DNA from 3 places in the Chryseobacterium sp. D764 genome. Region 1 is predicted to be linked to each of the others. Evidence: riboswitches for the same ligand, from Rfam matches in the RefSeq annotation. Region 1 holds a riboswitch; each other region holds the start of a gene.

What was found. A riboswitch is a leader RNA that binds a small molecule or an ion and turns the genes downstream of it on or off. The one in region 1 is predicted to bind S-adenosylmethionine.
Region 2: it holds a riboswitch for S-adenosylmethionine, as region 1 does, so the genes downstream of both, KYG33_RS16590 (SusC/RagA family TonB-linked outer membrane protein) here and KYG33_RS13350 (TonB-dependent receptor plug domain-containing protein) in region 1, are expected to answer to the same signal.
Region 3: it holds a riboswitch for S-adenosylmethionine, as region 1 does, so the genes downstream of both, KYG33_RS17370 (alpha/beta fold hydrolase) here and KYG33_RS13350 (TonB-dependent receptor plug domain-containing protein) in region 1, are expected to answer to the same signal.

The regions. Positions count from the first base shown of each region.
Region 1 covers NZ_CP079219.1:2,950,686-2,955,379, forward strand. Annotated here, with positions in the region: gene KYG33_RS13350 (TonB-dependent receptor plug domain-containing protein) at 1-2,073, opposite strand, end outside; SAM-I-IV-variant riboswitch at 2,371-2,468, opposite strand; gene KYG33_RS13355 (outer membrane beta-barrel family protein) at 2,587-4,694, shown strand, end outside.
Region 2 covers NZ_CP079219.1:3,654,079-3,658,772, reverse strand. Annotated here, with positions in the region: gene KYG33_RS16590 (SusC/RagA family TonB-linked outer membrane protein) at 1-2,574, opposite strand, end outside; SAM riboswitch class I at 2,658-2,756, opposite strand; gene KYG33_RS16585 (type II 3-dehydroquinate dehydratase) at 3,001-3,408, shown strand; gene pckA (phosphoenolpyruvate carboxykinase (ATP)) at 3,490-4,694, opposite strand, start outside.
Region 3 covers NZ_CP079219.1:3,814,690-3,819,383, forward strand. Annotated here, with positions in the region: gene KYG33_RS17365 (MGH1-like glycoside hydrolase domain-containing protein) at 1-2,135, opposite strand, end outside; SAM riboswitch class I at 2,324-2,430, shown strand; gene KYG33_RS17370 (alpha/beta fold hydrolase) at 2,497-3,441, shown strand; gene KYG33_RS17375 (ACT domain-containing protein) at 3,441-4,694, shown strand, end outside.

The DNA.
Region 1 (4,694 bases):
AAGATCTGTCAATACTACTCTGTCCTTAATCTTTATTAAATAAGCATCTGCTGTGAAAGTCAGGCTTAATGACGGAATCTTCCATGTAATTCCTGTGCTGTAGGATTGTGAGGTTTCCTGTTTCAATTTTGGAATACCCAATGCCTGTGCTGCTTCAGAATTGTTTCTGAAAGTACCTACCTGTGTAGTTTTTCCCTGTTGAATCAGTGTAGAAGTAGAACTATAATAGATTTGTGCTAAAGATGGTGCTCTAAACCCCGTAGAAACAGCACCTCTCCAGTTTAGATTGGGAGCCAGCTTTACATTGGTTGCCAGCTTATAATTGAATGTAGATCCGAAGTCTGAATAATTCTCATATCGTAAAGCTCCTTCCAGCAGCCATCCGTCAGTAACCTCCAGCTCTGCATCTGCATAAGCCGCAATACTGTTTCTGTTTCCGGAGACTGCATTTTCCGGACTAAACCCTGGGAAAACCTGAGCTCCGGCCGGTCTTATATTTCCAAAGAAATCGGTTACTTTTTCATTTTCAGGGGTTTTAGCGGTTACCACACGTCCATAAATATCATAAGAAGCATAAGAATTTTCCTTTCCAACATTTACTTTATAGTTTTCGTGTCTGTATTCACCTCCAAATGCAATGTTCAATCCTTTCAGGACATCATATTTTTTGGAAAAGTCAAGGTTGATGGTATTTTGTGAAAACTCAGAGCCTCCGGCATCAAAAGTTCTTGGAGAACTGTCTGTAAGTGATGCATTAAAGGTATTTACCACCCCAAAACTGAAGACGTTTTTCCCGAATGTATTACTGAAGTCCACATTCCAGCCATTCCATTTCCCTTTGATTCCTGCAGCGAGAGAATAATCATTTACGGTTGCTTCAATCTGAGGAAGATATCCGTTGGGAGTCACTGCATTGATGTTTCTTTCAGTATTAGGAAGTCTGTAAAATCCTCCGGCATTTCCAAGGCGGTAGCTGTAACCTCCAAATGAGTAAACCTTCCATTCCTCATTAACAGGAATTTCAGAATTAAAGAAGAGCTGTCCGGATTGCAGCTTAGACTGTCCTGCTCTCAGACTGAAATCTTTTCTCTCTAATCCTCTGTAATTAAGTTCCTGGGAGGTAAAATCTTTACCTAATAATTTTTGAAGGTCCGAAATACTATTTGCTCCCGAAATCTGAGACTGAAAATCCGGTGCAAAATATCCAACCTTACCTGCATATTGTTTAATTGTATTGATAATCTGCTGAGTATTGGAAGTATTGGTAATATTTTTATACAACCCATCAATATTCACTCCATCCTGTAATGCTCTGTAATTAATGGCATTATAGGCATTGAAGATATCTCCTTCTCTTACTCCGGCTCTGGAATAAGGGTCTCGGTATTGGGCAGAACCTGTAACGTTAAAAAATCCGGTCTGTCCAATTTTAGCTCCATAATTAAGGTCTACAGAAATGGTCTGTCCATCCACTCCTCCGGAGAAATTATTGGCAACAGGTGAAGCATATCCACCTAAAAACACCTGTCCGGAAAGCCCCAATCTTTTTTTCAATCCAAGGTTAACGACTCCAGCAATGGCATCAGAACCATATTGGGCAGAAGCTCCATCTCTTAAAACCTCAATTTTTTCTAAAGCAAAAGCTGGAATAGCATTAAGATCGGTTCCCACAGATCCTCTTCCCGGTGTGAGGGTAACATTAATCAATGAAGACTGGTATCTTCTTTTTCCATTGAGTAAAACTAAAACCTGATCCGGACCTAAACCTCTTAAAAGAGCAGGATCTACAAAGTCAGTTCCATCGTTAACCGTGTGAGAAGTGGATGAAAATGAGGGTACAATATAATTTAAGGCCTGGCTGATACTATTAGTCGGGCTCTGTTTTAAAACTTTTGATATATTAATGATGTCTACCGGAACAGGTGTATCTGTCAATGATCTTCCGGAACCTCTTGATCCAAGGATGACTACATCTTCTATTTTCTTAGATTGTAACGTGTCCGTCTGTGCGTAATAAAATGTAGAAATAAGCGCAATAGAAGGAACAAATATTTTTTTCTTGAAATTATACATGTTATTTGTTGTTTACTTTTTGTTGTTAAAAATTGTTTTTTGAGCAATACAAATCCCGTATCCCTAAATTTTAAGGTTACATAAATGTTCGAAATGTTTGTATTATTTTTTAGAAATAGAAAAGGCTAGAAGCAACAACACATGCGCATATAGAAATGGCATGAAAACATATGGGAATAATGAAGATTCACTTCATGATCCGAAGAATAAAAGATAACTGATGTAAGGAGATTTCCCTTGTCTTTAAACATTTGAATTTAACTTTAAAACAAAAATTCAAGATGGGATAATAATAGAATGATAAACATTTTTTCCGGAAGATCCGGCTTATCGATTGCAGCACCTTGCTTGTTTTTGCAGGTTGCTATCCCATCTAGAGATTCTTGATAATTACCCGGCAAAGATATAATTATTTCGTAAATAAAAAAATATTTAACCTAAAATTCGATTTTCAACATTTTAGCGTAACAAATTATCTTTTTCAGCGTCTAACCGGATATCAGTAAAAACATTATGAAAAAAACGATTTTCGCGTTATCCTTATTAAGCTCTGTTTTTGTCTTTTCACAGGAAAAAAACAACAAACCTCAGGAAAAGCAGATTGAAGGTGTAGTCATCACCAAAACTAAAAAAGCAGTTGAACAAAAGGCAGACCGTACTATTTTTGACTTTTCCGAGCAACCTCAGCTGAACAACGGAAACGTATTGGAAGGAATAAAAAAGCTTCCTGGACTGGTATCTACCGACATCGCAGGAATGATGTACCAGGGAAAAATGCTGGAAGTATATCTTAACGGAAGACCTCTGAACATCACATCCAATGAATTGAACTCCTTTCTTGAAGGAATGCCTGCCAATTCTGTAGAAAGAATTGAGGTAATCACTCAACCCGGCGCTGAATTTCCGGCTACATCCGGAGGTGCAATCATGAATATCATCACGAACAAAAATGCCAATAAATATTTAACTGCTACGTATTCCGGAAATTATTCTTTCACAAATTATGACAAGTATAGAAGCAGAACGACCAACTCCGTTAATTTAAATGCCAGAAATAAATATTTCGGATGGCAGCTGAATGTTGGTCAAAACTACCGTGAAAGTATGCTGAACGGCCAACAGGATGAGCTTTTAACAAGTCATACCGACAGATACGGACGTGGGTATTTTGCAAAATCAGGATTGACTTTTGATTTAGGACAGGACAGATTATTATTAAACTACGATATTTACCACAATAATAATGACAATTATACTTTAAGTAACGGTCATGGAGATTTACCTTTTCAGAACAATCCAAAGGATTTAAGAGAAGCTTTTTATACATCTTCTGATGTGGCCCATACCAATAGCTTGAGACAGGAAGCTGTTGTAACGTATCAGAAACGTTTTGCTGACAAATCTCAAAAACTGGACTTTCAGTTTGGCTACACAAGATCAGACAGTAAATTCTCTCAGGACAATTATTTTCAGGATGGTATATTTGCTGCAGCTCCCAATCCACCAATTAACAGTGCAATGAGTGGCTTAAAAGATATTCTGAACAATGAATCTGTAATGAATATTGCCAACTTTAAAGTAGATTATGCCCAGCCTATCAAGCTTCTTGATGGTGGAAAGGTAAGCTTTGGAGGATTGTATGAAAAACAGGATTATGATACGGAAAGTTTTGGCTTGACGAATCTTGAATATCAAAGACAAACTGCTTCTACCTATTTGGAGTTTCAGGCTAAACTGAAAAAGTTTGACTTCACATTGGGTTCCCGTGCGGAAAACTATGACATTTCGGGGGTAACAAGATATTTCGATAAAGATGCAAAACTGGTGGAAGCGAATTTGATTCCTTTCAATAAATTTAAATTTTTCCCGAACGCGAGTGTACAGTATAACATGATGAATCAGGTTTATATTGCTGCGAATTACAACAGAAAAATCAGCTTACCAAGTATTTCTGCCCTGAACCCGAATAACGTAACGTTCTCCGGACCAAGTACGGAAGTTAATGGTAACCCGAATCTACAACCTACTATTTTTGATAATTATGAATTGAAAATTTCAGCTTTTGATTATGCATTTATCGGGTATAGCGTAAGTTCAGCAAACAATCAGGTGGCACAGATCATCCGAAAAGACGGAAGAAAACTCTACAACGAGCAGGTGAATATTTCAAATATGAAAATTCATAACTTCAACGTGGGATTACCGGTTCCTTTTATGATTTTCAGCAAGCCTTTGAGCGAAATCATGAAGTTTGATTTTAATCCTGATAAAATTAACTTCATGTACTTATATGCTGGTTACCAGAAACATGAAATCGACAATCTGAATAATAAAGGATTTTGGATTTTCAATATTATGACTCAGATTCTTCTGCCTAAAGACATCAAAATGACAGCCAATTACAGCTATCTGACTCCAAAGGCAGGATATTTCTATTTCACGGCAGAGAAACCATTCAACAACTCTCTTGATATTACGCTGACGAAGAAGTTTATGAACAACCGTCTGACGCTTTCAGTTTTTGCGAATGATATTTTCAACGGACAGATGATGCAGGTACGTTCTAATCCGCCATCAGGAACTCCGGTCATGATCAGCAGCAAGTATGACACAAGGAATTT
Region 2 (4,694 bases), 700 kb from region 1:
GTGCATGATGGAAGTATAATCATTGTCCAGAATTTTTCCACCGATTTTGAATGTCAGCAATCCTGAAAAATCAAAATTTTTGTAGGTAATGCTGGTACTGATTCCTCCGGTCAGTTTAGGCAAAGCAGAACCCTGCAAGAGTTTTGTTGCTTTTGAATATTCTGAGGTAGTTCCTTCTACTGAATTTCCGCTCGCATCTGTAGAAACCGTTTTCCACAATGGCTTTCCATTGCTTGGATCTACCCCAACCCATTCCGGAATATAGAAATCATATACGGAACCTCCTACCGTTAATAGCTTGGTTTGTCCCACTACAAGTGGCCCTGAAGGTAACTTGGTAACTTTATTGTTTAAGGTGCTTAGGTTTACATCTACATTCCACTGGAAATTATCATTCTTAATTGGGGTTGTGAATAATGAAAATTCAAATCCTGTATTTTGGATAGTTCCAATATTGGCAGGATAATCACTAATTCCCAGAGATGGTGCCACTGGCATGTTAAATAGAAGATCCTGACTTTTTCTTTTGAAATATTCAATATTTCCTTTAATTCTGTTATTCAGAACAGCGAATTCTAATCCTACATTTAAATTAAGGTTGGTTTCCCATTTCACATTATTGGTAGCCGTTTTTTCAAGTGTTGTTCCCGGTTCTCCACCAAGACTGATAAATCTGTACAGCTCCTGATAAGCATAATAAAGCGGCTGTCCGTTTGGTCGAAGTAATTTATCATTTCCCTGACCTCCGTAACTGGCACGTAATGTCAACTGATTAAAGACATTCAGGCTTTTTACAAACTCTTCATTGGAAATTTTCCATGAACCTCCAACTGACCAGAATCTCCCCCATCTGTTATCCTTTTCAAATCTTGAAGAACTGTCTGCTCTTCCTGATGCAGACAGGAAATAAGTATTATTGTAGTCATACTCTACTTTTCCAAGGAAACTCAATAAGCTCAATTTATTACTGTTCCCACTGAAGCTTCCCAGTAAAGAAGCAGCATCCGGTTCATAATAATAAGGGAGAGAAAACTGGCTTCTTGTTCCGGAAATCGTCTGATAGTCATATTTATAGAATTCATGTCCTGCTAAAGCATTTACATGGTGTTTCCCAAATTTCCTATCGTATGTCAGAATATTACTGGTTGTATAAGAAAGTGTTCTGGTATTGGTTTTCGTTACTGAACCTCCAATCTCAGCGCCTTGTCCCAGCAATGGATTTGAATAATAATGTCCGTTATAATTCACCAAATCAACAGAAAAGCTTGTCTTGAATTTCAACTCCGGTAAGAAAGTGAATTCCATAAATCCTTTTCCTGAGAAGTTATCTTCTTTATTTTCGTTTTTGTCTAATGGCAGTGTTGCCGCGGCATTTTGATTCTGAAGCGCACTTGTTGGTCTGTATTTTCCGAAATCATAAATCGGGTTTCCATCTGCACCCAAAATATAGCTTCCATTTGCATTTCTTTCGTAATAAGGATAGAATGAAGGAATAAATCTTGCAGCATTGATGATATTACTTGAATTGGAATCTGAAGAAGTGGGCGCCTGCTGAATACTGTTTGTATAGCTTAAGTTTACCCCAACATTCAGCCATTTTTTTACTTCAGAATTGATCTTTAACCTGGTATTGTATCTTTTATATCCTGATTCAATAGCCATTCCCTTATCATCAAGATAGCCCAATGAAAAGAAATAATTGCTCTTCTCACTTCCTCCGCTGATATCAAGATCTACCTGATTTCTTGAAGCAACTCTCTGCAAAATATCCCTCCAGTCGTCATTCCAAAGTGGTGATGCTCCGGGTAATAATTTCCCATCGGTTCCCACCGGTTTTGGATATCCTGTTCCATATGGATTGATCCCAAGTGTAGAAACAAGATTATCTGTTGCCATCTGTGCAGCCTGTTGAGAAGACACTTTTCCGGACTGATATCCGTTTCTCAAGGCTTCCCAATATAATTGAAAGTATTGATCTGTATTTACCTGTTCGTAATCTTTTACGGCTCTTCCGGAGAATCCCTGGCTGATATTAAAATTAACTCTAGCTTCTCCTTTTTTACCTGATTTTGTGGTAATGATGATAATCCCGTTTGCTCCTCTTGATCCATACAACGCACTCGCAGTGGCATCTTTCAAAACACTGATAGATTCAATATCACTTGGACTGATAGAATTTAGGTTTCCATCAAAAGGGATTCCGTCTACTACGTATAAAGGATCACTGGAAGCACTTATAGAACCAATCCCTCTAATTCGGATAGTAGAAACCGCTCCTGGCTGTCCTGATGCACTCGTCGTTTGAATCCCGGCAACCTGCCCTTCCAATGCCTTGGTAATATTGGTTACAGGTCTGTTGTTGATCTTATCGCTGGAAATGGTAGCAACGGAACCGGTATAGCTGTTTCTTTTTGCTTTTCCATAGGCTACGACTACAACTTCGTCAATTTCTTTTTCATGAAGACTGTCCTTTTCCGGCTTAGAATTCTGTGCATGTACACTGGTTACTCCCAGAAAAAATGCAGCAACCGGAGGTATCCAAGTTTTAAAAGCGAATAAATTTTTGCTAATCATAATCAATTTCATTTATCATATATTAAAATTTTGCCCTTTGCAGAAAAATCAGCAAAGGGCATCGATAAATACGATAAACCAAATGCTTATTTTTCCTTAAAAGGCTGAACGTAACACCTTGCCCAATGGGTAGGTTGTCAAGATTTCACAGGGTCAGTTCCCTCCATCTTTCTTTATAAGCCGATCGAAATATGGTTGCAAAGCTAAAAACTTTTAGTCTACAAAACAAGTAGACTTATTATTTTTCATGATAAATTTTCAAAAATTAACATAAGATTTTAATAAAACCCATTACTGTAAGGAGTTGCAATCATTACCATTTTATCAAACATGATAAATATCATTATTAATAATACAATTGAACGAACGTTAATTTGTGCGGAAATTTTTGAGCATTTAATTAAAAAAAGTTTTTAATTTTATAGTATGAAAGTTTTGATTATAAACGGACCTAACCTCAACTTGTTAGGTACCAGAGAACCGGAAATCTATGGAAATATCTCTATGGAAAACTATTTGGAAATTTTAAAATCCGAGTTTCAATCTCATGAATTAAAATATTATCAGTCAAATATTGAAGGAGAGCTTATCAACAGGCTTCAGAAAGATGATTTTGATGCCGTAGTAATTAATCCGGGAGCTTTCACCCATTATTCCTATGCGATTGCTGATTGTCTAAAAAATATCAGAAAACCCAAAGTAGAAGTTCATATCAGCAACATCTATAAAAGAGAGGAATTCAGACAGAAGTCTGTGACAGCTGCTAATACGGATGCAGTTTTATCTGGCTTTGGAATGGATGGATATAGATTGGCTATATTAAGCTTAAAGTAATTTTCAAATAATATCTGCGAAAAATTAGAAATAAAAAAGCCTCATCGATGATGAGGCTTTTCTGTATGTTATAAATAACTATTAGATAGTTTGTTCTTGTAATTGAGGTCCTGAAGCAACTAATTTCTTACCTTCTTCAGTATCACAGTACTGCTCAAAGTTTTTGATATATCTTGAAGCAAGATCTTTTGCTTTTTCTTCCCAGTCTGAAGCGTTCTCATAAGTATCTCTAGGATCTAAAATACCTGTAGAAACGTTTGGTAATTCAGTAGGAATCTCAAGGTTCATGATTGGAACCTGAGTTTTAGGAGCATTATCAATAGAACCGTCAATGATTGCATCAATGATCGCTCTGGTATCTTTCAGAGAAATTCTCTTTCCGCTACCGTTCCATCCTGTGTTTACTAAATAAGCTTTAGCACCGTGCTCTTGCATTTTACCGATCAATGTTTTAGAATACATTGTTGGGTGCAATGTAAGGAATGCTTCACCAAATGCAGGTGAGAAAGATGGCTGAGGCTCTGTGATTCCTCTTTCTGTTCCGGCTAATTTAGATGTATAACCGCAAAGGAAGTGGTATTGAGCCTGATCTTCATTTAAGATGGAAACCGGAGGAAGTACCCCGAATGCATCTGCAGAAAGATAAACAATCTTCTTAGCATGACCTGCTTTAGAAGGCAATACAATTTTGTTGATATGGTAAATTGGATAAGAAACCCTAGTATTTTCTGTGATAGATCCGTCAGTATAATCTGCTATTCCATTGTTCACTACAACGTTTTCAAGAAGTGCATCTCTCTTGATTGCTCTGAAAATATCCGGTTCTTTTTCTTCTGATAAATCAATTACTTTCGCGTAGCATCCTCCCTCATAGTTGAATACTCCGTTGTTATCCCATCCGTGCTCATCGTCACCGATAAGGTATCTTTTAGGATCTGCCGATAAAGTAGTTTTACCTGTTCCTGAAAGACCAAAGAATAAAGCAACATCACCTTTTTCTCCTACGTTTGCAGAACAGTGCATTGAAGCCATACCTTTTAATGGAAGGTAATAGTTCATCATGGCAAACATTCCTTTCTTCATTTCACCTCCATACCATGTACCTCCGATGATCTGTAGTTTTTCTGTAAGGTTGAACATGATAAAGTTCTCAGAGTTTAATCCCTGAGCTTCCCAGTTCGGGTTTGTTGTTTTTGATCCGTTGATTACTGTGAAATCCGGCTCACCAAAGTTTTCCAGTTCGTAGTGAGAAGGACGAATAAACATGTTTGTCACGAAATGTGCCT
Region 3 (4,694 bases), 860 kb from region 1:
CGGATTCCGTAAGAGCTTAGAAATTCTTTTTCATCAAGCATTCTTGTAAGAACCTTTGTTAATCTGTTTTTACGTAAAATACTCATCAGATGTTTTCTGCCTTGTCCCTCCTCATCCCAATGAGAAACGAGCTTGGTGAGTTCCGGCTTATTTTTTAGGATCCATTCCATTCTGGTTTTGAAATTAGGCATCTTTTCCAACAGCCTGTGATCCACAATTTCTACTGCGAATAAAGGAATTAAGCCGACAATACTTCTTAATTTCAAAGAAACACTGTCTCCGTTTCCAAGCTGCAATACATCATAGAAGAATCCGTCTTCTTCATTCCACAAGCCTTTTGTTCCTTCACCCAGGTTTTCCATAGCTTCAGCGATATAAAGATAATGTTCAAAAAACTTGATCGCCATATCCTCATATACCTGATAATATTGGGCAAGTTCCATCGCAATACGCATCATATTCAATGCATACATCGCCATCCAGCTTGTTCCGTCTGCCTGCTCAAGATGCTGACCGTCCTTTAGTTCCATATTCCGGTCAAAAGCACCAATATTATCTAGACCAAGGAAGCCGCCTCCGAAAATATTTTTACCATTTTTATCCTTTCTGTTGACCCACCATGTAAAATTCAGCAACAACTTCTGAAAGACTTTTTCTAAAAATAATAAATCCGGCTTTCCATTGTTTTTTTCATCAATCTTAAAAACACGGAAGCAAGACCAGGCATGTACAGGCGGGTTTACATCGCTCATGTTCCATTCATAAGCAGGAAGCTGTCCGTTAGGATGCATGTACCATTCTTTGGTAAGTAATAAAAGCTGTCCTTTGGCGAATTCCGCATCTATAATGGAGAAAGGGACGCAGTGAAATGCCAGATCCCACGTAGCATACCATGGATACTCCCATTTATCAGGCATGGAAATGATATCCTTATTATGAAGATGATTCCATTCTGTATTTCTTACATATTCGTTGAAATTTCTTGGAGCCTCAAAATTGGGATCTCCTTTCAACCATTTTCCGATATTGTAATGATAGAACTGTTTATTCCAAAGAAGCCCTGCAAAAGCCTGTCGCTGAACATTTCTTTCATCTTCATTTACTGTATCATTCTGAATATCGTTATAAAACTCTTCAGCTTCAGCTTGACGGATATTGAAAATATGATCAAAACTGTCAAAAGGTTCATCCATTTCGTCAGGAGACAACCTGAACTCAAAAACTTTTGATTCCCCAGCATCAATAATTTCATCAATAAGAAAAGAAGCTTTTGTTCCTCTTTTTTCAGGATTTACAGTATCTCCCTGATGAATAATAAAATTATTGATTCCATCTTTGAAATAAGTATTCTCTGCTTTGGGAGCTCCGTAAAGTTTGGAAGTATTGGTTTCATTATCACAAAATACACTCTGTGCATTTGAGTTTCGGGAATATAGCTTTTTGATCGAAATACTGTCATGACCAATATTAATACTTCCGTCATGAGACGCATTAACCTCTCCTTTATAAGTATTGTATCCCCATTTCCAGTTGTTTCTGAACCAGATTGTGGGAGCTACCAGAATAGGAGCCTCATGCTGGCTTCGATTACAAACGGTGACTCTGGCTAAGATATCGTTGTGATCGGCTTTACAGTATTCAATGAAAATATCAAAATATTCATCGTTATCAAAAATTCCGGTATCAAAAATCTCATATTCCGGTTCTTTTTTGCTTCGTTTTCCGTTTTCTATAACAAGATCATCGTAAGGAAATTCATTAATCGGATATTTATACACCACCTTCATATAGCTGTGAGTAGGCGTATTGTCCAGATAATAAAAGATTTCTTTGATGTCTTCACCATGATTTCCCTGAGGGTTACTCAATCCGAAGAATCGTTCTTTTACCATTTTATCTTTCTTGTTCCAGAATGAAAAAGCAAAACAGAAAAGTTGCTTTACATCAGAAATTCCGGCGATGCCTTCTTCTCCCCAGCGGTAAGCATAGCTTTCAGCATTATTATGATTGGTAAAATCCCAGGCATTCCCGTTTGAGCTGTAATCTTCACGTACATTTCCCCACTGTCGGTTGCTTACATAAGGTCCCCAGTTTTTCCATTTAGTATCTTGTAATCTTTCTTTTTCGGCGGTCATATCTCATCATTTTTCCATACGAAGTTAGTTTTTTTGAAAAATAATTCCAATTTTTTTCATCTGAACAATTATTAATATAGTTTTGAAATACTTGTATTTAAGGGCTTTTTTAAATATTAAAATATTTTTTTTTTGAAATTAAAAGAAAAGAACTACCTTTGCACCATTCGTTCATTCAAATATTGAAAATGTTATCAAGAAAGGTTGAGGGATTAGACCCTATGAAACCTTAGCAACCCTTTGCGCAAGCAAAGAAGGTGCTACGTTCTACCAAAGTATTTTGGACAGATAACTTACTGAAGTTCTTTTCAGCCATTTCCTGTGGCATTTTCAATTGTATTTGTATTAAAATATAATAGAATTGAAAACAGAACTAAACTATATAAATCTTTCGTATCAAACCAATTCCCAAAAGGAATACCATATCCCGTTAAGCTATCAGCTTTTTGGGAAAGATCTGTTTACAGCACCCATTGTTTTAATCAATCATGCACTTACCGGAAACTCAGATGTATCCGGAGAAAAAGGTTGGTGGAAACAATTGGTAGGAGAAAATCAGATTGTTGATACCAATCAATATACGGTTCTGTGTTTCAATATACCCGGAAACGGTTATGACAATTTTTTAATTGAAGATTATGAAGATTTCACGCCTTCAGATATCGCCGCGATATTTCTAAAAGGGCTTGAAGCTTTACATATCAAAAATCTATACGCCATTATTGGGGGCTCTCTGGGAGGAGGAATTGCCTGGGAAATGCTTGCCAAGCAGCCGGATCTTGCAGAAGTATTTATTCCTATTGCCTGTGATTACAGAACACACGACTGGCTTCATGCACAATGTCTGGTTCAGAAATTTTTATTGAATGATAAAGAAGAACCATTACAGAAAGCAAGAATTCATGCCATGCTGTGTTATAGAACACCACAGTCGCTCAATGACAGATTTCAAAACCAATATAACCAGGACAAACAATGTCTGGAATCAGAAGACTGGTTGGTTTATCATGGTAATGCACTAAACGAAAGATTTAGTTTAAAAGCGTACAAACTGATGAATCATCTCTTGATGAATATTAATGCTGATGAACCATCACTGGATAAAATACAGGCACGAATGCACATGATCTCCGTAGATACAGACTTATTCTTTCCTGCTTCTGAAATCCGAATGTGTTTTGAAAACTTAAAAGAGAAAAATAAGAATGTTTCTTACCACGAGATCCAATCTATACACGGGCATGATGCCTTCTTAATGGAATATCAACAATTAAATAATATCATTAAAAACATTTTACAGAAGTAATGAAAAATGCTAACGAAATAAAATTTTTGAAGAACAGATCAATCATCAAATTTGAAGGAGAAGATTTCCTGGGAGAAATCGGGATTGACGGACGAATTTTTAAAGCGCTTACCTTAGCGCGTATCAGTGTAGGAGTAATTTCCCAGCAGGCCATAGAAAACGGAATTTCTATCTTGGTTCAGGAAATTGATGCAGAAAAAGCAGTTGCTTGTCTTATTGATGAGTTTGAAGCAGAAAGAAAATCTGGAAAAGTTTCTCAGATCTATAGTATCAATAATGTTTCTGTGATCGGTTTTGTAGCAGAAGATTTCAATAAAGTCTTTGCTGAGCTGGCAAGAAACAATGTTTTCCCATTACTTTTGAATCAGGTTGCGGGAGAAAACAGAGTCAACATCGTAGTAACTTCTTCACAGGATGAAAAAACCAGAAATATCATCGAGTCTGAAATTTTCAAAAAGCCAAAGACAGTTCATTTAGCAATTATAGGTCACGGAAATGTAGGAAAAACTCTGATACAACAGGTATTGGAATCTTCAGAAGAAATAAAAAGACGTAAAAAAATAGATCTTAAAGTTGTTGCAGTAGCCAATTCAAAGAAAATAGCTTTCAACAAAAAAGGATTTGATGCGAATTGGAGCGATGAGGTTTTGACTGCAGAACATCCTTCGAGTGTTCAGGAGCTGATTAATTTCTCCAACGAAAACCAGCTGGAGAACCTTATCGTTGTTGATAACACGGCAAGTAAGGATTTTGTGAAAAACTATCATGCTCTGGCAGAAAACGGATTTGATCTGGTTTCTTCAAACAAGATTTTTAATACCCTTCCGATTGAAGAATACAGAAAACTAAGATATACGTTGAATAAAAACAACAGACGTTATCTGTATGAAACCAATGTGGGGGCAGGTTTACCATTAATTGATACGATTAAATTATTACACCTTTCAGGAGAAAATATCACCAGAATCAAAGGAGTATTCTCCGGAACATTAAGCTATGTTTTCAACAATTTTTCTTTAAGAGACGATAAATTTTCAACCATTATCAATGAAGCTTTGGAAAAAGGATACACAGAACCGGATCCAAGAGAAGACCTATCGGGAAATGACGTAGCAAGAAAATTATTGATTCTGGCGAGAGAATTAGACTTAATTAATGAATTCGGAGATATCAATATTCAAAATCTGGTTCCGGAAAGTCTGCTTGAGGTTTCAAAATCAGAATTTCTTTCAAGACTTGAAGAACTGGACGAA